3 regions of the Pseudalkalibacillus sp. Hm43 genome follow, and region 3 is predicted to be linked to each of the others. Evidence: predicted binding sites of a transcription regulator. Region 3 holds the regulator's gene; each other region holds the start of a gene.
The links. Region 3 encodes LexA, which represses DNA repair genes until DNA is damaged. Its sites were predicted from a motif close to CGAACATATGTTCG; they were not measured.
Positions count from the first base shown of each region.

Region 1: the regulator LexA is predicted to act here: its motif matches at 4,794-4,807, upstream of ACXQIQ_RS06220 (WYL domain-containing protein).
Region 2: the regulator LexA is predicted to act here: its motif matches at 6,191-6,204, upstream of ACXQIQ_RS01360 (Y-family DNA polymerase).

Region 1 covers NZ_CM135129.1:1,181,148-1,189,361, reverse strand. The annotation lists gene ACXQIQ_RS06250 (hypothetical protein) at 1-291, opposite strand, end outside; gene ACXQIQ_RS06245 (GNAT family N-acetyltransferase) at 375-911, shown strand; gene ACXQIQ_RS06240 (DNA alkylation repair protein) at 918-1,730, shown strand; gene ACXQIQ_RS06235 (GNAT family N-acetyltransferase) at 1,807-2,595, shown strand; gene ACXQIQ_RS06230 (hypothetical protein) at 2,668-2,793, shown strand; gene abc-f (ribosomal protection-like ABC-F family protein) at 2,920-4,548, shown strand; gene ACXQIQ_RS06220 (WYL domain-containing protein) at 4,839-5,072, shown strand; gene ACXQIQ_RS06215 (hypothetical protein) at 5,087-5,467, shown strand; gene addB (helicase-exonuclease AddAB subunit AddB) at 5,568-8,214, shown strand, end outside.
Region 2 covers NZ_CM135129.1:253,999-262,212, reverse strand. The annotation lists gene ACXQIQ_RS01385 (DUF6449 domain-containing protein) at 1-1,054, opposite strand, end outside; gene ACXQIQ_RS01380 (ABC transporter ATP-binding protein) at 1,029-1,928, opposite strand; gene ACXQIQ_RS01375 (GntR family transcriptional regulator) at 1,912-2,310, opposite strand; gene ACXQIQ_RS01370 (SpoIID/LytB domain-containing protein) at 2,805-4,370, opposite strand; gene ACXQIQ_RS01365 (YolD-like family protein) at 4,524-4,856, opposite strand; gene ACXQIQ_RS01360 (Y-family DNA polymerase) at 4,874-6,136, opposite strand; gene ACXQIQ_RS01355 (DUF4367 domain-containing protein) at 6,459-6,809, shown strand; gene arr (NAD(+)--rifampin ADP-ribosyltransferase) at 7,165-7,581, shown strand; gene bla (class A beta-lactamase) at 7,679-8,214, opposite strand, start outside.
Region 3 covers NZ_CM135129.1:724,710-732,923, forward strand. The annotation lists gene mnmH (tRNA 2-selenouridine(34) synthase MnmH) at 1-408, opposite strand, end outside; gene ACXQIQ_RS03930 (YneF family protein) at 536-751, opposite strand; gene sirA (sporulation inhibitor of replication protein SirA) at 848-1,288, opposite strand; gene tkt (transketolase) at 1,456-3,453, opposite strand; gene ACXQIQ_RS03945 (hypothetical protein) at 3,695-3,973, opposite strand; gene ACXQIQ_RS03950 (DUF896 domain-containing protein) at 4,083-4,310, opposite strand; gene ACXQIQ_RS03955 (YneB family resolvase-like protein) at 4,371-5,012, opposite strand; gene yneA (cell division suppressor protein YneA) at 5,037-5,339, opposite strand; gene lexA (transcriptional repressor LexA) at 5,499-6,116, shown strand; gene ACXQIQ_RS03970 (arylamine N-acetyltransferase family protein) at 6,306-7,076, shown strand; gene ACXQIQ_RS03975 (murein hydrolase activator EnvC family protein) at 7,122-8,214, opposite strand, start outside.

The sequences.
Region 1 (8,214 bases), 460 kb from region 3:
GTAATAAGCAGGAAATAGCAGCACGAATAGAGAAGGAATCCCGAACACAAGGCATTTACGCCAATTGTAGGACCATGTACTTCTGTTTCGGAACGATAACTTACTGAATGGTATCGCCATCAACGCACCGAATAAGGTCGGAAATAGGATTGAGTAATAGAAAACGGGCGTCAGCAAGAAATTTTGTTCAGCTTGTACGTGCAATCTGGATTCTATATTGAACCCGCTCAGGAGAATGGCTCCGTATAACAACAAATAAAGAAAATACCTCAACGTTGACTGGTTTTGCATATGTAGAACCTCCATTTATCATTCAATCCATACAATGTTCGTTATAAATGATCTGATTGGGGAGTTTTCCGGGAGGCAAATGGATGATCGTATCTGGCAATCTATTGATTCGAACTTTAGTAGAAGAAGACTCGCCATACTTGGTGAAATGGTTAAATGATCCAGAAATATTGAAGTGGTATGAAGGCAGAGATCAACCACACGAGATTGGGAAAGTGAAAGAACACTTCTTCTCGAAGTCGAATGAGCGTGTGAAACGAAATATCATACTCCTGGATGGAAATGAAATTGGTTATGTTCAATATTACCCTTTATCTGATGAAGAGAAAAGGGTTTACGGTTATAAAAAAACAGAGAAGATTTTCGGAATGGACCAATTTATAGGGGAAACAAGCGAACAGGATAAAGGCATTGGCACTAAAATGATCCTTGCGGTCGTACAATACCTCTTTGAAGAAAAAGAAGCTGAGATCATCGCGATGGATCCACAACTACGGAATAAAAGAGCCATACATTGTTATGAAAAATGTGGATTCATTCCTGTTAAGATCCTGGTGGAGCATGAACTGCATGAAGGGATTAAAGAGGATTGCTTGTTAATCGAAAAGAGAAAGGGATGAAGGTTGTTGACAAGCTGGAGAGAAGATTTTGAGCGAATGATGATAGAAAAACAGTGGAACGAAGCTGTTGCTCAATTGGAGAAGGAAAAAACAAGTCACGCAGGTACAGCACCTGCTCAAGTGAAGAGAAAGGCGATCAAGGCAATTGAGAAATTGTTGAAAGAGGAACTAGATTTACTTTGCGAAGTGACAACTTTTTTTGCGGAGCACAAAAGCCCATCTGCCAAAGAAGTAGCAGCCCATTTGATCCCTCATCTGTATGATCAGGATGAGAGTCTCTGTATCCGCTTGATGTACGATATTGCGGATGATGAGAATTGGGAAGTAAGAGAATGGGCAGCCGGAGGATGTGGAGAGATTTTAGCTCTTCACTTTGAAGATTTTTATCCCGTCTTATCCGAATGGAAGGTCGATGACTCCGAAAATATACGAAGAGCTGTCGTCCTTGCTGTCATGTATGCGAGTAAGACGTTGGATGAATCTTACGCACATAAGTTGTTACACTTGTTGGAACCTCTCATGTCCGATGGCTCTACATATGTGAAGAAAAATCTGGGAGCATTCGCGATTGGTGATGCCTTGTTGAAGCGATATCCTCAAGCAGTCGTTCCGTGGCTGTTCCGAATTGTAGATGCTGAGGATGAAAATGTACGCTGGAATGTTGCAAACGTCTTCACATCGGCGTCTTCACGAACGTTCTATGAAGAAGGAGAAGAACTATTGAAGAAACTGGAGGATGACGAAAGCAAATTGATTCAAAGAGCAGTAAAGAAAGCGAGAAGGAATTTAGAAAAAGCAACTTCCGCTGCTCCAAAATAAATTTCCATAAAAGGGTTGCATGATTTTTCCTGATCTGTAAAATGGTCTTAATACATTTTGGAGGGGACTGGGAGAGATGATCCGAAAACTGACAGAGAAGGATCACACAAAAGTGATGGAACTGTTGACCGAAGAACGGGCAATGAACCTATTCATCATAGGGGATTTGGAAAACTTCGGTTATGATACAGACTTCCAACAGATTTGGGGAGAATGGAAAGACGAAGAACTCATTGCTGTTCTTCTACGCTACAAAGAGAACTTTCTTCCTTATGCAAAAGGCTCATTTGATGTAAAAGGATTTGCGGAGATCATTTTGAACGATGATCACTTTCAAATCCTATCCGGTAAGGAAGAAATCATTCAACAGTTTGATGCGTACATCCCGGCGGGTAAGAAGCGGAGCATGCATTTTGCCGAACTGCTCGATTCAAATTTATTGGAGGAAACGAAAGAGCGACTCGACATTCGTGTGGCAACTGTAGAGGACGTGGATGCAGTCTTCACCTTAAGAGGGAGTATAGAAGAATTCAGGGAATCCAGCGCTACAAGGGAAAGCATGGTTCATACCATTGAAACGAAAAGTGGACGCACGTATTTCATGAAAGAAAAAGACAAGGCAATTGCAAGTGTTTCCACGACAGCAGAAAATTCTGTATCTGCGATGATCGTCGGGGTTTGTACAGATACTGAATATCGTAAGCAAGGTCTCGCATCCAAATGCCTGAGTGCTTTATGCGAAGATGTGTTAAAGGAAGGCAAAACGCTTTGCTTATTCTATGATAACCCGGCAGCGGGTTCTATCTACAAAAGAATAGGCTTCATGGATATCGGCAAATGGACGATGTGGCATAAAGCGGTATAACGCTCTTGAAGTTGTTGGATTTTTCAGGTAATATTCAAGTAGAGACGATTTGAAATTAGGAGGTGTAAGGTAATGCTTACAGTTACGTTTCCAGTGATGGATTGGCTGACAGTCGAAGTACGCTCTCAAACGCATGAATTTGCGTTCGACGGGAGAAGTCTGTCCAATTTTTCATATGAGAAACGTAATAAGACGTAAGCATAACCTTATCCGGATTCCTTATATATGTAGAACGGAAACCATGGGCAGGTATAGCTTGCTCATGGTTTTTTTGTGTTTTTTTCAGAAGTACATCCACTTTACTAAACAAAGGAGATTAATCTCATGATCGTAGCATCTATCAACGAAATCAGCAAAATGTATGCAGGTACTTGGATTTTCCAGGACCTTTCACTTCAAATTCATGATAAAGACCGCCTTGCACTAATCGGTCCGAATGGAGCGGGAAAATCGACTTTCCTGAAATGCATTGCAGGGTTGGAAACGATTGAAGCTGGTAATCTTTCTTATAAAAAGGACATAACGACTGGAATGTTGGATCAGATTCCGATTGCGGAGCCCGGCATCACCGTTGAAGGAATGTTGAAACAATCTTTTGAAGAAGTCTATGAAATCGAAAAACAATTGAAGCAAGTGACCGAAAAGATGGCTGACCCAGATGAACAACATAAGCTGGAGAAGCACTTCAAGCAATTCGGAAAACTTCAAGACAAGTTGGAGGAACTAAATGGATACGCGATCGACTCCAAGATCAAAGGCGTCATGCAAGGTCTTGGTCTCGAGCACTTGAGTGACCATGAATTCTCCTCGCTCAGTGGAGGAGAGCAGACGAAAGTCGGTCTTGCTGCGATACTGCTTGAGGAGCCGGACTTGCTGTTATTGGATGAACCGACCAACCATCTGGACATGGAAGCTTTGGACTGGTTGGAAGAGTATATCCGGAATTATCAGGGGGCTGTCGTCATCATCTCCCATGATCGTTATTTCCTTGATGCCGTCGCAACTAAAACGGTGGAAATCGATTCTGGGGTACTCGAAGAATACAAAGGGAATTATTCTGCGTTCGTAAAAGAAAAAGAAAAGCGTTTGATGCTAGAATTCCAAGCCTATCAAGATCAGCAAAAGAAAATCAAGAAAATGAAGGAAGCGATCAAGCGGATGCGAGACTGGGCGACTCGTGCCGATAACCCTAAAATGCATAAACGTGCCCGAAATATGGAACGCGCCTTGGAAAGGATGAATAAGATCGATCGTCCCAAGCTTGAAAGGCGCACAGCAGATCTTGGCTTTACATCTGCCAAAAGGAGTGGGAAAGATGTCGTCCAATTCCTTCAGGTTGAAAAGAAGATGGGCGAACGGATATTGTTTTCAAACATCGACCTCTTGCTTCAGTATCAAGAACGTGCCGCCATCATCGGAAAAAACGGAGTCGGGAAATCGACCATAATGAGATTGATTCTTGGTGAAATAACCCCCGAAGAAGGCGAAGTGAAAATCGGTGCATCTGTGAAAATAGGCTATCTATCACAAAAAGGATTGATTGGATACGAGGGCTGGACAGTGCTCGATGCATATCGTGATGTCGCACGAGTAGACGAAGGGGAAGCGCGTTATCAACTGAGTCGCTTTCTATTCTTCGGGAAGGAAGTCTTCCAAAAGGTTGAGAGCTTAAGTGGAGGGGAACGGACGCGGTTACGTCTAGCCCAGATGATGACGGAGAACTACAACTTGCTCTTGCTCGATGAGCCGACGAACCATTTGGATATTGATTCAAGAGAAGCATTGGAAGAAGCGCTGGAAGGTTTTAAAGGAACTTTACTCGTTGTTTCCCACGACCGTTACTTCTTGAATAAATTGATTGAACGGACGTTTTGGATCGAGGATGGGAACATCAGGAGCTATATCGGGAACTACAGTGATGCAAAGACGAAAAGAGAACAACTACAGAACTAGACGATTGGAAAAGCTGGCGGATGAACGTCAGCTTTTTCTTTATGCTTTCAAATTGATTTCTAACGAAATTCACGACACTCCTGCGGGAACAGCGAGCCAGGCCTTCAATAAGGATCTTCGACTAAAAACCACCACGTCCTGTGGTGAACATCGAAGCCAGCACCTCCTGTGCAAGTGCGGAAAGGGAGTGATTTCGATGAAATCAATAGAAATGTAAAATTTACCAATCAAATTCCGTTGCATATAGAACGTTTGTTCGTATATAATGATAAAAAAGGAGGAGTGCTCACATGAAACGTATGTTGGTCCGTGCTTACGAGCAGAACAAGCCGATCGAAATCGTGTATCTGGCAAACGATGAATCAATTACTCAACGTGTCATCTGGATTTCATCCATGACTGATACGACGATGACCGCATTCTGTTCGTTACGGAAACAAACACGAACTTTTCAAATCGATCGTGTACTTTCATGTAGAATCCTTCCATATCGACGTAATCAATCGAATAATCATGCCGGTTAAGGAGTGAGCGAACCATGTACGCAACGAAAGAAGAGAGTCTCCTCATCGATCGGTTCATCCTGTACCCCATGTTGTTGACGATCCTCAATCGCGATTTACAAATCTTCCAGCGGGCTCCTTTCAAATTCACCCAACCGTACATTCTTTGGATTGAGGAAAAAATGAGGGAAATCACTCAAGAGCTCCATCAAATCAGGAAAGAGATGCGTGCAAAGAATATTAAAGTATCCTTTCACCGTGTTTATGAAGATACCTCTGAATACCATGTCATCGTAAGAGGATACGACGAAGTCATCAAGTACTCCAACTTCCACCTTCGAAACCAAGCTGAGTTAACTCTCCAACGTTTATTTCTGGGACTTCCATGGAGAAGGCGTCCATCGAACGCTTTATAGTTTTTTTCAATACTTGCCAGAAGGTATTTCCTACAAATTCACCTGAAAAAATGAGATAATAAATGATACGATTCTCGTTGATACGGAAAGGGGAATATTCATGACGCTCCGATTCATGTTAGGCAGGTCGGGTAGTGGAAAGACGACCAACTGTTTGAATGAAATAAGAGACGAATTACATAATGTACCGAGCGGAAAACCGATTGTCATGCTTGTACCAGATCAAATGACATTTCAAATGGAATATGAATTAGTGAAAACACCTGGATTAGGCGGAATGATACGAGCACAGGTGTTTAGTTTTTCACGCTTAGCCCTTAAAGTCCTCCAAGAGGCAGGTGGATTGACACGATACCATCTCACCTCGACAGGAATGAACATGCTCCTCAGGAAAGTGGTTGAAAAACATAGAAATGATTTGATCCTATTCCAGAAATCATCTGAGCAAAGTGGATTCTATGAACTGCTGGAAGAGATGGTGAAGGAGTTCAAAAGATATTGTCTTGGTTCAGATGATCTGGAAAAGTTGGAAGAAAAGCTTCTCGAAGAAACAGAAGATCGCAACCTGCTGAAGGATAAACTTCACGACTTACATATCATCTATCACGAACTGGAAGAAATGTTGGCAGACAAATACGTAGACTCGGAAGATTATCTGCGTTTGCTAGAAGAAAGAATGCCAGACTCATCATTTTTTGATGACTGTGAAGTCTGGATTGATGGATTCCATAGTTATACACCCCAAGAGTTGGGCGCTTTACGTGCTTTGATGAAAAAGGCAAGTAGAACGACGGTAACATTGACGATGGATGAACCGAGTGATCATGTAGCGTCTGATTTGGACTTATTTAGAATGACCAGTACGACCTACCAAAAGGTGAGTGCCATTGCTCAAGAAGAAGGTATTGAGATGGAACCCATTCATTATCTGGGGCAGAGTCCACGCTTCGAGTCTTCTCCATCCATTCGCCACCTGGAGAATTATTTTCATGAAAGACCTGTTGTTCCTTACTATGGGGAGAGCAACATTCAGATCAGTGGTGCAGTGAACCGAAGGGCAGAAGTGGAAGGCATTGCGCGGGACATCCAGGACCTTGTTTTCAATCAAGGCTATCGATACAGGGATATTGCAATACTTGTAAGAGATCCATCTACATACTCCGATTTATTGAACACGTTATTGGAAGATTACGAGATTCCTTATTTCTTGGATCAAAAGCGATCCATGCTCCATCATCCTGTCATCGAATGTATACGCTCGAGCCTTGACGTCATACTACAAAACTGGCGATATGACGCAGTATTCAGGTGTGTGAAGACGGATTTGCTGTTCGATCATGATCTGTGGACAACCCAACAGCTGAGAGAACAAGTTGATTTACTGGAAAACTATGTGCTTGCCCATGGAGTCCATGGGAAAAAGAGATGGTGCAGTCAGGAAGATTGGACTTATCGGAAATTCAGATCATTGGATGCTAGCTTCGGCAACCAGACGGATGAAGAAAGAGAAAAGCAGACAAAGATCAATGCTGCCAGACACATGATATCAGGACCATTAGCAAGATTGCAGCGAGATCTGAAAGCAGCTCGAAATGGGCGTGAGTTATGTGAGGCGCTCTATCTATATTTAGAACATTTACAGGTTCCAGCAAAGCTAGAAAACTGGCGTTATAAAGCTGAAGAGGCAGGCGAATTAAGCCTTGCACGTGAACATGATCAAGTCTGGCAGGCAGTCATCGACTTGATGGAACAGATGGTAGAAATCGTCGGCGACGAGCCGTTAAGTCTGGAACTATTCAATAAAATGCTTGATACCGGTCTTGAGTCGATGAGGTTTGCACTCGTGCCTCCATCTATTGATCAAGTGTTGATCGGTAGCTTGGATCGATCCAGATTTTATCAAGTGAAATGCAGTTTCATACTGGGCGTGAATGATGGGGTTTTGCCTGCGAAGCCAAGTGAAGATGGCATTCTATCAGAGGATGATCGAGAAGCCTTGCAATCTCTTGGAATCGAGATGGCACCGACTGCACGTGAAAATCTATTGGATGAAAACTTTTTGATATACATGGCATTATCGAGTGCATCCGATCATCTATTCGTTTCTTATCCATTAGCAGATGAAGAAGGGAAGTCGCTTGTCCCTTCCATTCTGATCAATCAGATTAAAGAGATGTATCCTGAACAACAGGAACGGTTCATCATGCAGGAACCGAATGAAAGTGAAGAAGAAACGGTCCGGTTTATCGGAAGACCAGGAAGAACTTTGTCCTTTTTGACTGCTCAGCTGCGCCAATGGCAAAGGGGCTATCCGCTAGCAAATGAATGGTGGAATGTGTATAACTGGTTCGTAATCGACGGAAATTGGTCATCCCCTGCCAGAAGGACCATTCACAGTCTCTTCTATGAAAACAGAACCGATCGCTTGAAAAAGGAAACGAGTAAGGATTTATATGGTGAAAGTTTGAAAGCAAGTGTATCAAGGATGGAAAAGCATCAATCTTGTCCATTCTCCCATTTTGCAAGTTATGGTCTGAACCTCGAGGAAAGGCAGATGTACCGGTTGGAAGCACCGGACATCGGACAACTATTCCATGCTGCGTTGAAAGAGGTGGCAGATATCCTCCACCAGAGAAAAATCGACTGGAGGGAATTATCTGCTAAAGATTGTGATCGATTGGCTAGTGAAGTGGTCGAAAAGCTGGCACCTCGTCTGCAAAGTCAGATCCTATTAAGCTCCAACCGTT
Region 2 (8,214 bases), 470 kb from region 3:
CGGCTACTACATACAACGCATACCCTTTCAAGTGGGTGAACACGCGCCACGTTTTATGAAGCACCATTTCTGCTACAAGATATCCGATGAATGATCCAATTACGTATCCAACAATTAACCAAGGAAAGCTTCCGTGATATTGAAGCTCTGCGAAGTAAATACCTCCTAGTAACATGAAACAGAAGGTTACGCCATATTTGAAAATTGGCTTTAATGATTTGAAAACAAGTGGTTGTGAAACACTTTCAAGTTTACGATATTGATAGCATAGTAAACCTATCGTGAAAAATACGATTGTCAGCACGATGTAAGTCCACATTTGAACTGAACTGAAAGATCCATCATGTAACACGGGTATTGTTGTAATTGGTGAATAATTTTCAAGTTCGTTATTAAAATACCATTCTGCATCATAACCGTAGAAATAGTATTTAGCATTTAAATAGATCAGACTTAAGATTCCTGCTGGGAATAAAAACATGATGAACGTGAGCACACCCTGAACCGCTGATAAACCGGAAATCGTTCCAATCATGACAGTCCCAGAGAACATAAGTAGTAAATAGACAATAGAGATTCCAAACCAACTAGCGACATCTTTTAAAGCGTAATATTGTTCTAAGTCTAATGCTCCATGAATAATGACCAAAACAACTGCAGTCACGAACAACGGAATCACTAAGAATAGAGCGCCTATCAGAAAATATTGCGTGTACAAATTGGTTCTTTTTAAAGGTAAGCTGTGCATAAAATCAGATGCTTGCTTCACTTGTAGGAAACGATATAAAAAGATTCCGAGCAAGACCGGTATAGCGACAAGCATGATTAATTGAATACCAATTCCGATTTGGAACACATTGTCATAGTAGTTCAAGTTAGTAGCTTCTACTTGCATGTTTTGTTCAAGTTCGTCTTTTCGATAGCTCCAATCCATCAAGATCTGTAACGGAATCGTCAGCAAAAGACCGACTAGATAGATGATGCTCACCCATCCAACACTTCGAAAACTTTGTATAAGGATCTCTTTATTAATCCAGGACGCTTTGGATTGCATAACCCACATCCCCCATTTCGTAGATGAATATTTCTTCTAATGTAAGTGGCAACAAGTCGAAGATGACTGGATTGTATTGTTCGATCTGCTTTTCAACTTCCTCCGCTCGCCCCTGCACGATACAGAGCAGTACACTTCCTCGTTCTTCCTTATAAAGGACTCTTACATCTTCGAACAATCCTTCTGGAATGCCCTCTTTAAAGGCCACTTGGACTTTATGGACATCTGACTTCAAGTCGTCCAGTTCTTTTTCCAGTAAAAGTTCCCCTTTATGTAAGATGCCGATATGGTCGCAAATGTCCTCAATCTCCCTCAAGTTATGGGATGAGATCAAGACCGTCATTTCACGTTCTGCCACATCCTGAAGGATCAAGTTCTTCACCTTTTTCCGCATGACTGGATCGAGTCCGTCAATCGGTTCGTCAAGGATCAGGATGTCTGGCATTGCCGAAAGACTAATCCAGAACGCGACCTGGCGCTGCATGCCTTTTGAGAACTTTTGGATTTTCTTCTTTACATCAATATCGAAGACTTCACTTAACTGCTGGAAACGTTCTTCATTCCAACTGGGATACATACTTCGGTAAAAATTCGCCATCTGACGGACCGTGTATTGCGAAAAGAAATACAATGTATCCGGGATGAAAATCATCCGTTCCTTCACTTGAGTATTTTCGAAAACCGGTAGATTGTCGATGGTGATGTTCCCTTTGCTTTCTTTCAAGACACCTGCAATGATTCGCAACAACGTCGTTTTCCCAGCGCCGTTCGAGCCGAGCAGTCCATAAATGGATCCTTTTTTGACCGTAAAGGAAACATCTGAAAGAGCTTCCGTATCATCTAATTCTTTTGAAATTTTATTCACTACGATCATCTTGTTCCCCTCCCCCTATTGATTTTTCTGTTTCTTCGACTAGTGCTTGTAATTGTGGGACTGTCATCCCTAGATATAAGGCTTCTAAAATGAGTTTGCTCAGATCTTTTTCAACTTTTTGGAGCTTTTCTGTGTTGACGACGTCGGTCGTTTCACTCACGAAGCTCCCTTTTCCTTTTATTGAATAAATATAGCCCTGGGTTTCGAGCTCTCGGTACGCCTTTTGGATCGTGTTCGGATTGATCGTCAATTGCTGAGCCAACGTTCTGACAGAGGGGAGTTTCTCATCTTTCTTCATCACTTCACTGATAATCAACTCTTTGAACCGTTCGACTAACTGTTCATAGATTGGCTTTCTGCTTCTGACATCAAGATTAAACATGTACTCCCTCCCATCTGTACCAACTGTATTATCCGTACTAACTGTATTATGATTATTAATACAGTTTTGATTATATACCAGTAAATTCAATTTGGGAAGATATATTTGGAAAAAATTTTTGCTCATGTAGGTAAGGTAGGGGGACGCTATCCTTCCCGAAAACCGGAGGATCGCTCATTTGGGGCAGGATAAACGCTCTACCCTTCCCGAAATCCGGAGGATCGCTCATTTGGGGCAGAATAAACGCTCTACCCTTCCCGAAATCCGGAGGATCGCTCATTTGGGGCAGAATAAACGCTCTACCCTTCCCGAAATCCGATGAATCACTCTTTTTGGGAAGGGTAAACGCTCTATCTTTACCTAAAATCGCAAATACCTGCTTTTGAGGGCAAGATGTACCCTCTATCTTTACCCAAAACCAACTAATCACCGCTTTTGAGGGCAACATAAAAAGAACCCCACGTCTCTCGTGAGGTTCTTTCACATTCATACTATTATCTTGTTTCCAGCTCAATCCCTTGATAGAAGTGCTTCAGGATTTGCTCGAAGTTTTTCCCGTCAACGGCCATTCCAACTGCTCCGGTTTGGGATAATCCGACTCCGTGTCCCCAGCCGCCGCCGTAAACTTTGAATCCGGCAGCTTGATTGTCATCGTCACCTTCAACCGGATCGATATAGAACAGAGTGCTGAGTAACACACTATGTTTCCCAGCTGAGTTGATGTATTTCAACGACCAACGAATCTTGTCCTTTTGCTCGTAAAATGTTCCATTCTCAGTGACGTACTCGATTTCCAGTACGCGACCGAGATCAGCCCGTTTTACGACGTTGATCTCATACACCTCGCCGACATCGGTACCGAAGTATTCGCTCAAGACACCCGAAATTTCTTCGGCTGTCCACTCAAACTCCCATCGGTAATACTTCGACCAGTCTTTCTCATACTCCAATACTTTACTCGTTCGGAGTGAGGCAGCCTCTTTTGCATTTTTGAATTCTTCTTTTTGGGACTTATGTTTGTTTCCTTTTTTCCAATCAAAAACGAAAACACCTCGTAAGTAGTCGACTGGACCTGAGTCCCAGACGTCTTCGTTATTCGCTGTCACGCCACCGCTTGTTGAATGATAGACGGCTGTAATCAGCTTACCGTCCTTTGTCGCGACAACACCGTCTGTTTCTTGGACTGCTTGTGTGGATACTGGATGCTCGACCTCATAGCCGCCATACACTTGATCGGATGTGGTCGGCAACAAGTCGTATCCATCATTGCTGCGTTTTCCTAAGTTCGCGTAGGTGTAAGTACGGGCTGCCACGGCTTGTGCTTTTTGTGCTTCCATTTCTCCATACGGATTTGGTGGCAATTCCTTAGGCACGACGCCATACAAGTATTCTTCAAGCGGCAGTTCGTTGATACCAGCCAACGTGCCGTTGCTGTTGTAGCCAACTTCCCCAACACCGCGGTACTGCTTACCGTTCATTTCGATCAATCCATCCGGTGAGCTCACTACGACCGGATTCTCGGTGACAAACTCGCTTCCTTGATAGCTTACTTTTACCGATGAGACGCCTGTCGTCAACGTAATCACTTTCCAGAACGAATCCGTAGCGGCGAGTCCATTCGCAATCACTTCATTTCGGAAGTTATTCCGTACACTCCAGCTCGCATCCGCAGGGAACTTCCCTATGTATAGGCGATGCCCTCCGTTATACGGTTCAATATACGTTTCGTATCCCCCTGCTTCCGCACGGGCTACCCAGTCGTTCATGTAAGCTTCACTCGTTGTCCATGCCGTCTGCAATCTGTAGGAAGAGTCGACGGATCCCGTACTTTCCAACATCACTTCTGCAGTGTCGTTCACTGCTTCAACGAGCACATCACCCGTCACTTTGTCCTGGATACGGAAGGTGTCGGCACTCCCTAGTGTAAGAGACTCCGCTTCAGGAACAACACCGATTCGAATCATGTCTTCTGGTTCGGATGCCATCCCTTGTTGTGCATTTGGAAAAGAAAAAGCAACCACTGTCACCATCGTCAACAGCACAAGCCAAATTCGTTTCAACACATTTCCTCCTCATTTTTAGTCTTCTATCTGTACTTTTCGACGTTTGGTTGAAATTTCCTTTCAAAATTATCTTAATATTTCTAAAATTAAATTTTAGTCACATGGACCTAATTAAAGAAAAAACCGCTCAAAAAATGAGCGGTTTCCCTTTTATAAATGGCGAATATCTACGATGTCTTGCAGCTTCAAATCATAACGGTCGCCGAACTCATCGACGATGCGCAGCTCCTTCTTAACCGGATCCGCATAATGGATGTTGCCGACAAGGAGCTTATACTCATATGCCGAAAAGTAGACGAACGAAAGGGTTTCGTTGTAGGCCATCGCCTCATTAATCGTCTCGTTCATCTCCTCAAGCTTCTGTTCATCGAGCTCCGGCTTTTTCCGGAGGCGTTCTTCCTCCTTCCAGTCTCGGAGCAGCTTCACGTGCTCCGGAAGCATCATGGACGTCCATTTGATGTTGCCGCGATCACGAATACTCAATCGACCCACGCTCCTTTCTACGCTTTATGTCCACCGACAAGACGGCTGCGATGCCTTGCAGTCCCAGCAGGTGTGTAGGATACTGCGCGCAGGAGGGCGTCTCCTCCGTATTTCTCACGGATTTGGTCCATCGTATAGCCGAGCACCCGCTTTTTCGGGCGATCAAGTTCAAATAGAGACAGCTGCATTTCATCGTCTGGACACACATTCGATAAAGTGATGTTAAGCTTCCGTACCGTCTGACCTCCGTAAAATTCGTCAAACAGCTCTAGGCAGACACGGTACAAATCCATCGTGATGTTCGTCGGGTCCGTGATGGTTCTGGAGCGATGGAATCCTCCCCCGCCTTCATCCTTACTGTAACCGACACCGAGGCTGATCGTACGACCGGCTTTCCGCGCCGTCCGCGCACGTCGGCCGACTTCCTCACACATTTCGAGAATCACGTGCTGGATCTCTTTGCGGTCTTTATAATCCCTGAGTAAAATTTGGCCTTTCCCGTAGCTGATCTGTCCCTGCATGATCGGCGCGCCGATTTCAGAAAGGTCGACTCCCCAGGCATGATAGTATAGCTGATTCCCCATCACGCCGAACTTTTTCTCAAGCATTTTCAGCGGATAGTTCGCAAGCTGACCGACCGACATGATGCCCATCCGGTTCAGCGTCTTCTCTAGCCGAGGACCGATGCCCCACATGTTACTGAGCGGCGAAACTTTCCACAGCTTTTCCTGCACATCCTCAAACGTCCACTCCGCAATCCCTTCCTTCTTCGCTTCAAGGTCAAGGCAAATTTTCGAAAGCAACATGTTCGGACCGATCCCGATGGCACACGGCAGACCATACTTCTCCCATATTTCCTCCCGGATGCGGCGGGCGACTTCCCAGCCGTCTCCCCACAACCGTTCCGTCCCATCCACTTGTAAAAAGCTTTCGTCCACACTGTACGTATGGATTGAATCTTTCGGCACATAACGGTTGAACAAGCGGGTCAGGTCCGTCGAACGCCGCAGGTACAAGCGCATTTGCGCATTCACGACATGGATGCGCGGGTCGTCCGGCACCTCGAACAACCGGCTTCCTGTTCGGATCCCGAATTCTTTTTTCATCATCGGTGAAGCAGCCAATACGACACTGCCCTGCCGTTCGGTATCTCCTACAACGACAAGGTAGCACGTAAGCGGGTCCAAGCCTCTCTCCACCGCACTACAGCTTGCAAAGAAACTTTTCATGTCAATACAAAGGATCGTTCGTTTTTCAAAGGTCGAATAATCAATCTCCATCCTCAGTCACTCCCAATAAGAACGTTTGTTCTATATCTTATGTCTTATTGTAAGCGAATATACGTTCGCTTTCCACTGGTAATTTTCACCTAGGTCTGATTTTTTAAACCTGATTCCGTTGTTCTCAAGGATTTGAACGTATGATAAACTGAAATTATCATAATTTTCCAATCAATTAGGTGACAGGGTGGGGATCAAATTGCTCGAACATATGGAGAGATATTTCAGGGAAAGCATCAGAGTGAAAAAGACATTCGTATGGGTACTGGTCTTTTGCATCTCATTTTTTCTAATATTAAATTGGGTGAAATTCCCGACCAAGATGATCAATTGGATTGTACCTTTTGAAGTGGTAACACCAGCTTATTTGCCTTTTGAAGCAGAAGAGGAATACGCAGAATTCACTGGTTTCGATCGAGTACGGCTCGTGTTCGAGAATGCGGAAGATTCCTTGGGTATTTGGGTAACATCTGAAATCGGCTGGAACAACGTAACCGATTGGGACGAAGAACTGACCTTCGAGGATGGTCGGAAAGCCTATTATACTGAAAGTGACGGGACTCAAATGCTTAGCTGGCGAAACGGAAAAGAAGTCGAGTACGCCATCGACTATGTGGGGAAAGAACCTTTAAGCAAAGACGAATTGATCCAGGTTGCTTCGTCGATTAAATAAGGAATGTTTTCATGTTTGCTCTATTCATTATCATCTTAGGATTGATTGCTTATCAATTTCCGCTTGTTCAGGCGTTTTTCCACTATAATCATGGTCTATCCACCCTATTTCTTTTGGTGATTTTTTCGATTTTCATTCTTATAATATTCTGGGCATCGAAAAGAGAAGAAGAATAAAGCAAAAGCCGCATGCATCCAGGCATGCGGCTTTTCGCGCATAATTGTTTAATCGTACTTCAATATCATACTCTCTACTTACATTATACTCCTGATTCCCAATAATTTGTAGACTACTCTTTCTAAAATTCCTGTCATATACTTTTGTTATCAAATCTAAAAAAAAGAGGTGTACCCGTATGGATGACCAAAAAGATGTCTTAGATCATGGTCCTTTCTTTCATGGTACTAAAGCTGAACTAAAACTCGGAGATCTATTAGAACCGCAACACTTATCAAATTATCAGGACAAAAAATCGAACTACATATATTTCACAGCAACATTAGATGCTGCTAAATGGGGTGCTGAATTAGCAAGATCTAAATCGAAAGAAAGAATTTATATTGTAGAGCCATTAGGTGATTTTGAAAATGACCCGAACTTAACTGATAAAAAATTTCCCGGAAACCCAACCCGTTCATATAGATCTAAATCACCTTTGAAAATAATAGCTGAATTGGGTTCATGGGAAAGACATACCGATGAAGAAATCAATCATATGCTTACATCTCTAAAAAAGTTACGTGAACAAGGAAAATATGTAATATACGATTAAACTTCATTCCACGCTTCTTTCTCTTTTTTAAAAAAATCCCGAACTTAAAGTCCAGGATTTTTATCAATCTTGATATTAATTTTAGAATTAACTGTTGTCACTTATCTTGAAGCTGTCTAATCGCTTCTTCTGTAGCTTTGGCAATGAGTTCATCTGCATTGTTTGCGTTTTCACGACTGGAGAGTACAGCGAGAACGATGGGGTCTCCATCTGTCGGCCAAATGACAGCGATATCATTACGAGTTCCGTTTGCGCCGCCGGTTTTGTCTCCTACTATCCAGCCTTCAGGAACACCCGCACGGATCAAAGCATCGCCTGTCGTGTTTCGTTTCAACCAGTCATTCAGTAGATTCTTCTTTTCACTGGGAAGAACACTGCCCAGTGAAAATGCTTCTAAGCTTGTAGCAAGTGCTTTAGGCGTGCTGGTATCTCTCGTTTCCCCGGGTCCGACATTATTCAGGTCCGGTTCCATTCTTTCAGGTTTTGTAACATCATCACCGATTTTGTGGAGAGCTTCCTTGAATCCTTTAGGACCTCCGATGGCTTCTAGGATTAGATTCCCTGCCGTATTATCACTGTAACGGATAGAGGCATCACTTAACTCCCGTAAGGTCATACCTGTATCAACATGCT
Region 3 (8,214 bases):
ACGTAAGCCTGAAACGATCTTTTGCCGATATGCGCGTATTCCGCCTTGTAATTGGTAACACGGTAGCCCCATTAATGACATGACGGTTGCAAAACTACTACTACGCATACCTCCACGAGCGCAATAGACGAGAATGGGCTTTTCTATAGAATGATGAATGTCCTTCAAACGGCTAACCATCTCAACAAGTTTCGGAGACACGATGGAAAGACCGAGCATTTTCGCTTCCTCTTTCCCGACTTGTTTATACATCGTACCGACTTTAGCCCTCTCCTCATTTGAGAATATCGGTACATTGATCGCCCCATTGATATGGAATTCTCTAAATTCTGATGGAGATCGTACATCTATGATATGAAAATCATTCCATTCAACGGATTCAACTGAAACAACTTGAACGTTATCCATTTCCATCAAGTCCTTTTCTTCATTCATCTTAAAGTTCAAGATGATGTGTAATGAGTCTAATTGGCATACAGCTCATTATACTATAATGTAAAAAAAGCACTCAACCAAGTGAGTGCTTGTCCACCATCTATTTCATCTGTTTTTGCATTGCTTGCATCATCTGATTGATTTTCTTTTGGGATGGTTTTTGTCCCATTTGCATCATCATTACGCGTAACATATTTTCGTTAATAGGTGGATTTTTCTTAAGATAACTCATCATGTATTTGCGGGCGATAAAAAAGCCAATCGCTACACCGACGAGTAGTGCGATTAAGCCCACAACGACTAACATCCAATCCATGTTCATATTTCTCCCTTCTCGTTGTCTAGAACTAGTGTACTATAAATTCCGATCTGAACTCAATATATGTAAACGAAATTTCTTTGACGTTTTGACTCAAATGAAGTGGGCTTGTTTAACAGGACTTAACCACCCGATGCTATTCCCTTCGATATCCACTGCAACAAATGTTTTGTCGACTTTTCTCAAGTGCTCGAACATGAGTGTCTCCGCATCGAAATTACCAGTAGAGATCAGTGTCAATTGGTGATCCAGCTTCCTAAGAACAGCCTTACTTACATCAGAATAAATGATAAGCATTTGTTCATCCTTCTTCAAGTTGAAACCTTTTGAAGTGGAATCTACCTTTTTCAATTCATAGTTAAACACGAAGCTAGGAATTGCTTTCGTAATATAGGCGAGCTGCCTTTCTATAATATTCCTTAAACTTGGTACTGGATTAACAGCTTCTACGAAAAATTGATACAAAACCTGTTCCCGCCCAAAATAATAGTACGCTACTTCATCTTCGAGTAAAAAGATCTCATATTTCCGCACAATCCATCACCTCGGCATACCATACTTATCCAGTCAGTATACCAAAAATATCCTGTAAGCGCTGTCATTATATGTAGAATTAAATGGCGTCTTTTGTCGAAAGAATTTTCGATCTGAACTTTTTGAAGTAAAAAGGATTGACCCTTACCGGGTCAATCCAAAAATCATTAATTATTTAACATCGCTTTTACTTTCGCTACGACATTTTCTACTGTGAATCCGTATTCCTTCATGACTCGATCACCAGGAGCTGATGCTCCGAAACGATCAATACCGAGGACTTGTCCTTCATCTCCAGTATATTTATGCCAACCATGCGTTGCACCCATTTCAATTGCAAGACGTTTCTTCACAGCTTTAGGGATGACACTCTCTTTGTAATCCTGTGGTTGTTCTTCAAAACGGTCCCAAGAAGGCATGCTGACAACCGAAGCCTTGATCCCTTCTTTTTCGAGCTCCTCTTTCGCTCCCACTGCAAGGGAAACTTCGGAACCGGATGCAAGGAGCATCACATCTGCAGGTCCCTCGTGTGCTGGAGATACGACATAAGCACCTTTACGGACACCTTCTTCGTTCGTGCCTTCCAATGTTGGAAGACCTTGACGAGTAAGAACAAGTGCAGTCGGCTTCGACTCACTTTCTAGAGCAAGTTTCCAAGCTGCAACCGTTTCATTTCCATCAGCTGGACGGATGATACCGAGATTCGGCATGGCCCGAAGTGAAGAAAGTTGTTCGACCGGTTCGTGTGTCGGTCCATCTTCACCAACTGCGATGGAGTCATGTGTCAGTACATATGTGACTGGTAGACCCATTAGTGCAGAAAGACGCATTGCAGGACGAAGGTAATCTGAGAAGACGAAGAATGTTCCTCCGTAAACTTTCAAACCGCCATGTAACTGCATTCCATTCAACGCTGCAGCCATAGCGAATTCACGTACACCGAACCAGATATTGCGTCCGCTGTAGTCATTACGAGAAAACGTTCCTTTATCTTTCATCATCGTTTTGTTCGAACCAGCTAAATCAGCAGAACCTCCAAAGAAATGAGGTACACTGTTTGCGATTGCATTCAATGTTTCTCCAGAAGATGCACGTGTTGCAAGCTTATCCTCACCTGCTTTGTATTGAGGAAGCTCATTTTCCCAGCCTTCAGGAAGTTTACCATTGATCGCATCCGTCAATTGGCTTGCAAGTTCTGGATACGCTTCTTCATAGGACTTGTATAGGTCATTCCATTCTTGTTCCTTTTTAGCACCATCTTCTTTCAATTGTCGGAAGTGCTCTTGGACTTCTGCTGGAACATGGAAGTCTTCTTCAAATGTCCACTTGTAGGATTCTTTTGTCATCTTCACTTCATCTGTACCAAGTGGAGCACCGTGTGAGGCTGATTTTCCAGACTTGTTAGGTGAACCGTGACCGATGACGGTCTTCACTTCGATCAATGTCGGTTGATCAGTGTTTGCTTTCGCTTCAGCAATCGCTTTGTCCAACGTATCCAAGTCTGTTCCATCTTCCACAAACAGTACTTGCCAACCATATGCTTCGAAACGTTTTTGAACGTCTTCAGAGAAGGACATGTGAAGGTCCCCATCCAAAGAGATATCGTTGGAATCATACATGACAATCAGACGACCGAGCCGTAGATGACCTGCAAGTGAAGCAGCTTCAGAAGAAACACCTTCCATCAAATCTCCATCACCACAAATGCTGTATGTGTAATGATCGACAACATTGTAGTTTTCACGATTGTATGTAGCAGCAAGGTGTCTTTCAGCCATCGCCATACCTACAGACATTGCAACACCTTGTCCTAATGGACCAGTCGTTGCTTCAACACCGGGCGTATCTCCATACTCTGGATGACCTGGTGTTTTACTTTCCCATTGACGGAAGTTCTTCAGATCTTCCATAGATACATCGTACCCGAAAAGATGTAGCAGGCTATATAAAAGCATAGAACCGTGGCCAGCCGATAATACGAAACGATCACGGTTGAACCAATCTGGATTGGATGGGTTATGATTCATATGCTTACTCCATAATTGATAAGCCATTGGAGCCGCACCCATCGGCATTCCCGGATGTCCAGAGTTCGCTTTTTCGACACTATCAATTGATAATGTACGGATTGTGTTTATTGATAATTGCTCAATAGATGTTGACACGACGATTCATCCTTTCTTGTTACACCCTTATTCTATCATTCCTTTCTCATGATATACCCTCTTGTTAAAATTCACAAGGCAGATCTATAATAGTCGAAAAATTGTAATTCGTGCATGTTTTCTTGGCTTTTAATAAAGGGATTCCAGTGTTGTTTTGCACATCTCCCTCTTTATCATTCAAGAGGAATTGAAGGTACACAAAAATGCCTGCACCATCTGTTGTGGTACAGGCATTCAACCTTTAAGCGATACTTGGAAGTTCAATCGTAAATCGATCGTCATAATCATCGTAATCCATTGTCATTTTTTCAACGAACCAGACTTCATGTGGCCGGACAAAAAATTGGATACCGTCAATTTCTTGAACATAGTCGTCTTCCCCAGGCAAACCTCGTTCTACTCCAATGCATAGACCTGCTTCACTCCCAGCATATCGGCAAAACAATTGTATGCCATCCCCATTCTTCAAGCCTAGTTCTTCCTTATATAACTTTACAGCCGGACTTGTTATAGAGAACATCAGATTATCCACCCCTCACCCGTTGTTATACAACAGTATACCAGAGTTTCATTCTGATGCAATACAAAGACAAGCCTGATTTGAAAAAATATTCAAATCAGGCTTGTTATCAATGTTTACGCTTTTTTTCGTTTTTCAATTTATCGGGAGTTACATCATTTCCTTCCGGGTCGACGACTTTAATCGACTTCAGTTGGTTTTTGAAACCTCCGCGGAAAGCCTTGAGATATTCTGCTCTCAGTTTTTGTTGTTCGTCCTTCTCTTTTGGACTAAGTCCTTCAGCTTTCGATTTTCTTGCAAGTTCATTGATCCGATCTATTTTTTGTTGTGAAAGCATATCGCTAAACTCCTTTAACCAGATTCATTTTATAAGTGTAACGTATTTCGATTCATATTTCTAATTTTGTGCATCCACATATTCTTGATACCGCCGGTGGACTGTTGCTTTAGAAATATCAAACCCTAATCCGTTAAGAGTCGTCGCGATTTCCTTAAATGTCAACTCAAGCTGCCTAAGCCTTACAATTTCTTCGATGGGGACTTCCTTGCGTTCTCGTCCACCTTTTGTCAAATTGGACAGGTTCCGTTCAGGTCGATAGCCTTTGTTGACTGCTCTTCTCATTCCTCGTTTGATCTTTGCATTATGTAACTTCCGTTGATAGTCTTCTACTAGGCTCACGATTTCAAGCACCATTGAATCCGCTTCTGTAAGTTGGATTTCCCCTTGCTCACTGATCGTATAGCATTTTACACCATATTTTCCCAGTGTGTGAAGAATGGCGATTTTGGCACTTCCCCTGCCGATCCTCGTTTCGTCTTGTACTAGTAAAACATCCGCATAGCCTTCTTTTGCTAGATCCATTACTTGAAGCATGCCGTCTCTTTCAATCTCAAAACCGCTTTTCATTTCTTGGATGACCTCTATAATTTCAAAATGAAACTCGGCTGCGAGTTGTCTAAGCTCCATTTCTTGACGCTCGAGAGAAGATGCTTGTGTTTCTTTTTCTGTGCTGACTCTACAGTATATGACTGCTTTCATGTAATTCCCTTCACTTCTGTTCGGTTATTTGGATGCAATCTGGTTCATATCCAATTTAACAGGGATCGTGACCGTTTGTCCCGGTTGGAGGCTTTCTGCTTGTACACCATTATTTTTCTCTACCCAATTCACGAATGCTTCAGCTGTAAAAGTATGATCTTTTTTATATTTGGAGGATAAACCCCAAAGCGTATCCCCTTGTTCAATCTTGATCTTCACGTATTCTGCTTCCGCTTCAGAGTTCGCTTTTACGAGTGAATAACTTCCCATTATTGAGACAATCACAATCAATACAATTACGAAAGACCAACCGTTCTGTCTTTTCATTACAAATCCCTCCGATACGAATATCTGTTCTCATTTGATAAATTCATTGTAATAAGAACGCCTGTTCTTGTCAACCGTTTTTCTCGAACTTATGTTTGTATGTTCGCCGAACACATGATATACTTAATGCAACAAACGAGGAGAATTGAGGTGGACAGAATGAAACTATCACGCCGGCAACAAGACATATTGAATTACATAAAGTTTGAAGTGAAACATAAAGGATATCCTCCTTCTGTCCGTGAGATCGGGGAGGCAGTTGGACTCGCATCCAGTTCGACCGTTCATGGACATCTATCACGTCTTGAGAAAAAAGGGTTGATTCGTAGAGACCCTACCAAACCTAGAGCGATCGAAGTCATTACAGAGGATATGGATACGACCATACCGAAGAGCGAATCGATCAATGTTCCTGTCATTGGTAAGGTAACTGCTGGTCAACCTATCACGGCTATCGAAAACATAGAAGAGTATTTCCCTCTACCAGATCATATGGTAGGAGATGACAATGTATTCGCATTAGTTGTCCAAGGTGATAGTATGATAGAAGCTGGAATCTATGATGGAGACATGGTCATCGTGAAACAACAGTCCACTGCCATCAATGGGGATATCGTCGTAGCTATGACAGAGGAAGATGAAGCGACAGTCAAACGATTCTTCAAGGAAAGAGATTATGTCCGACTTCAACCGGAAAACGCTTCTCTGGAACCGATTATTCTAAAAAATGTATCTATACTAGGAAAAGTCATTGGAGTCTATCGAACCATACACTAGATTCCGTGGTAAGGAGGAGTGCGGATGATCCGCACTCCTTTTTTTATTGCATATGTTGTGCGTATACACTCTACAACTTAAGCTCTAAAACTTTTCATTCCTATGACCGTTCCACTTCATTTACAAATGTGTGAAAATAAAGATATGAAAAGCAGCCTATTCAATGTTATTTCAATGGAGGTGTTGTACATGAATGAATTGTTCCGGAAGAGGATTGGAATTTCGAGCCAGGAAACGGTTGATTTCCATAACCTGGAGCAGGTACTCCAAAACTTATCAAGGACCATTCCTTTTGAAAACATACGCATCATGCAAAATAAGACGCAACCTCTGACAGAAGATTACCTGATTGACAAGCTTCTAATAAATGAAGAAGGTGGACTTTGTTATGAACTGAATCCTTTACTTTATCTATTCTTGATTGAAAATGGTTTTGAGGCGTATATGGTGCGTGGAGTCGTTCTGAACGGTGAACCGCTCGGAAGAACCCATGTCGCCATTCTACTGATTCATAACAGCAAAAAATATCTTGTCGACACTGGTTTTGGTGGTAATCTGCCATTGAAGCCGGTCCCTTTGAGTGGTGAGAAAGTGACGTCTTCCAACGGGGAATTCTTTGTGAAAAAATCAGAAAACGATCTGGGAGATTATACGCTCGAACTAAAATTGAAGCATAAAGATAAAGACTGGAGAGCAGGTTACACTTTTGATTCGACGGAACAGATCGAAGATGTCACAGCGTTCAACGATATACAAAAAACAATCATTGAACATGAAAAATCGCCATTCAACAAAAACCCTCTGTTAACCCGATTGACTGAGAATGGGAGAATTACATTAACCGATACCACCCTGACCCGATGGGATCATGGTCAGCACGAAAAGGTTGAAGTCAAACCCAATCAATTCCAAGAGTTATCAAAAAAACACTTCAAATTGGATACCGAAATGATGGAATAATAAAAGGGATCACCTGAAATGGTGATCCCTTCTCTCTTATCAGACTTAGAAAAATTGTCGTGGATTGATAGCATTGGATTTGCTCATATTCCATTGACCTTTATGAATTTCAAAGTGTAAGTGCTGTCCAGTCGATCTTCCTGTATTCCCCATAATTCCAATTTGCTGTCCTTTTTGGACAGATGCACCGTTTCCAACATTACGACTTCTTAAATGAGCGTAAACGGTTGTGTATGTTTGTCCATTGAGATAGTGGGCAATAAAGATGACATTTCCGTAACTGCTAGAGTAGTAGGATTTGATGACTGTCCCTGACGCAGATGCGACAACTGGAACTGTCCCACCACGCGCAATATCGACTCCAGGATGCATGCTTCCCCAACGAGGACCGTAACCGGATGTGAAATATCCAGCCGATGGTTTCATGAACAAGCTGCTTGAAACAGATGGTTTCTTAACAGCCGGTTTGCTGCTGGTTGAATTGCTGTTTGAAGAAGAATTACTGCTCGATTGGCTTGAAGACGATTTCTTTGCAGCCGCTTTCTCTTTTGCCGCTCTTTCAGCTGCTGCTTTTCTTGCCGCAGCTTCTGCAGCTGCCCGAGCTGCTGCAGCCCGTCGCGCCTCTTCTTCCTGTCGGCGTTTTTCAGCTTCGAACGCAGCTTGCTGCTTCCTTAGAAGATCCTGTTCATCTTCCAACTTACCAAGCTCTTCATGCATGTGCTTTTCTTCTTCTTTCAAGTCGCTCAAGAGTGCATTCTTACGATCGACTTTTTGCTTCAAGCTTGCCTTTAAACTTTCTAATTCTTTCATTTGTTGATTCAACTGCGCAAGTTCTTTTTCTACTTTCTGCTTCGTTTCTTCTAGTTTCTGTTTATCATTCTTATGTGCCTCTAAAATCTCTTTATCTTGCTCCGCAATTTCATTCAATGCGAATATACGATCAAGGAAGTCTCCAAAACTTTTGGACCCAAGTATAACCTCTATGTACTGGACAGTACCTCCATTTTCATACATCGCTGTTACTCGTTCCTTGAGCATTTTATCCCGTTCTTCAATCCGTTTTTTCAGAACGGCAATTTCAGCTTTCAGTTTTTCGATTTCTTCTCTCGTTTTTGCTATGTCTTTCTCTTTTTGATCA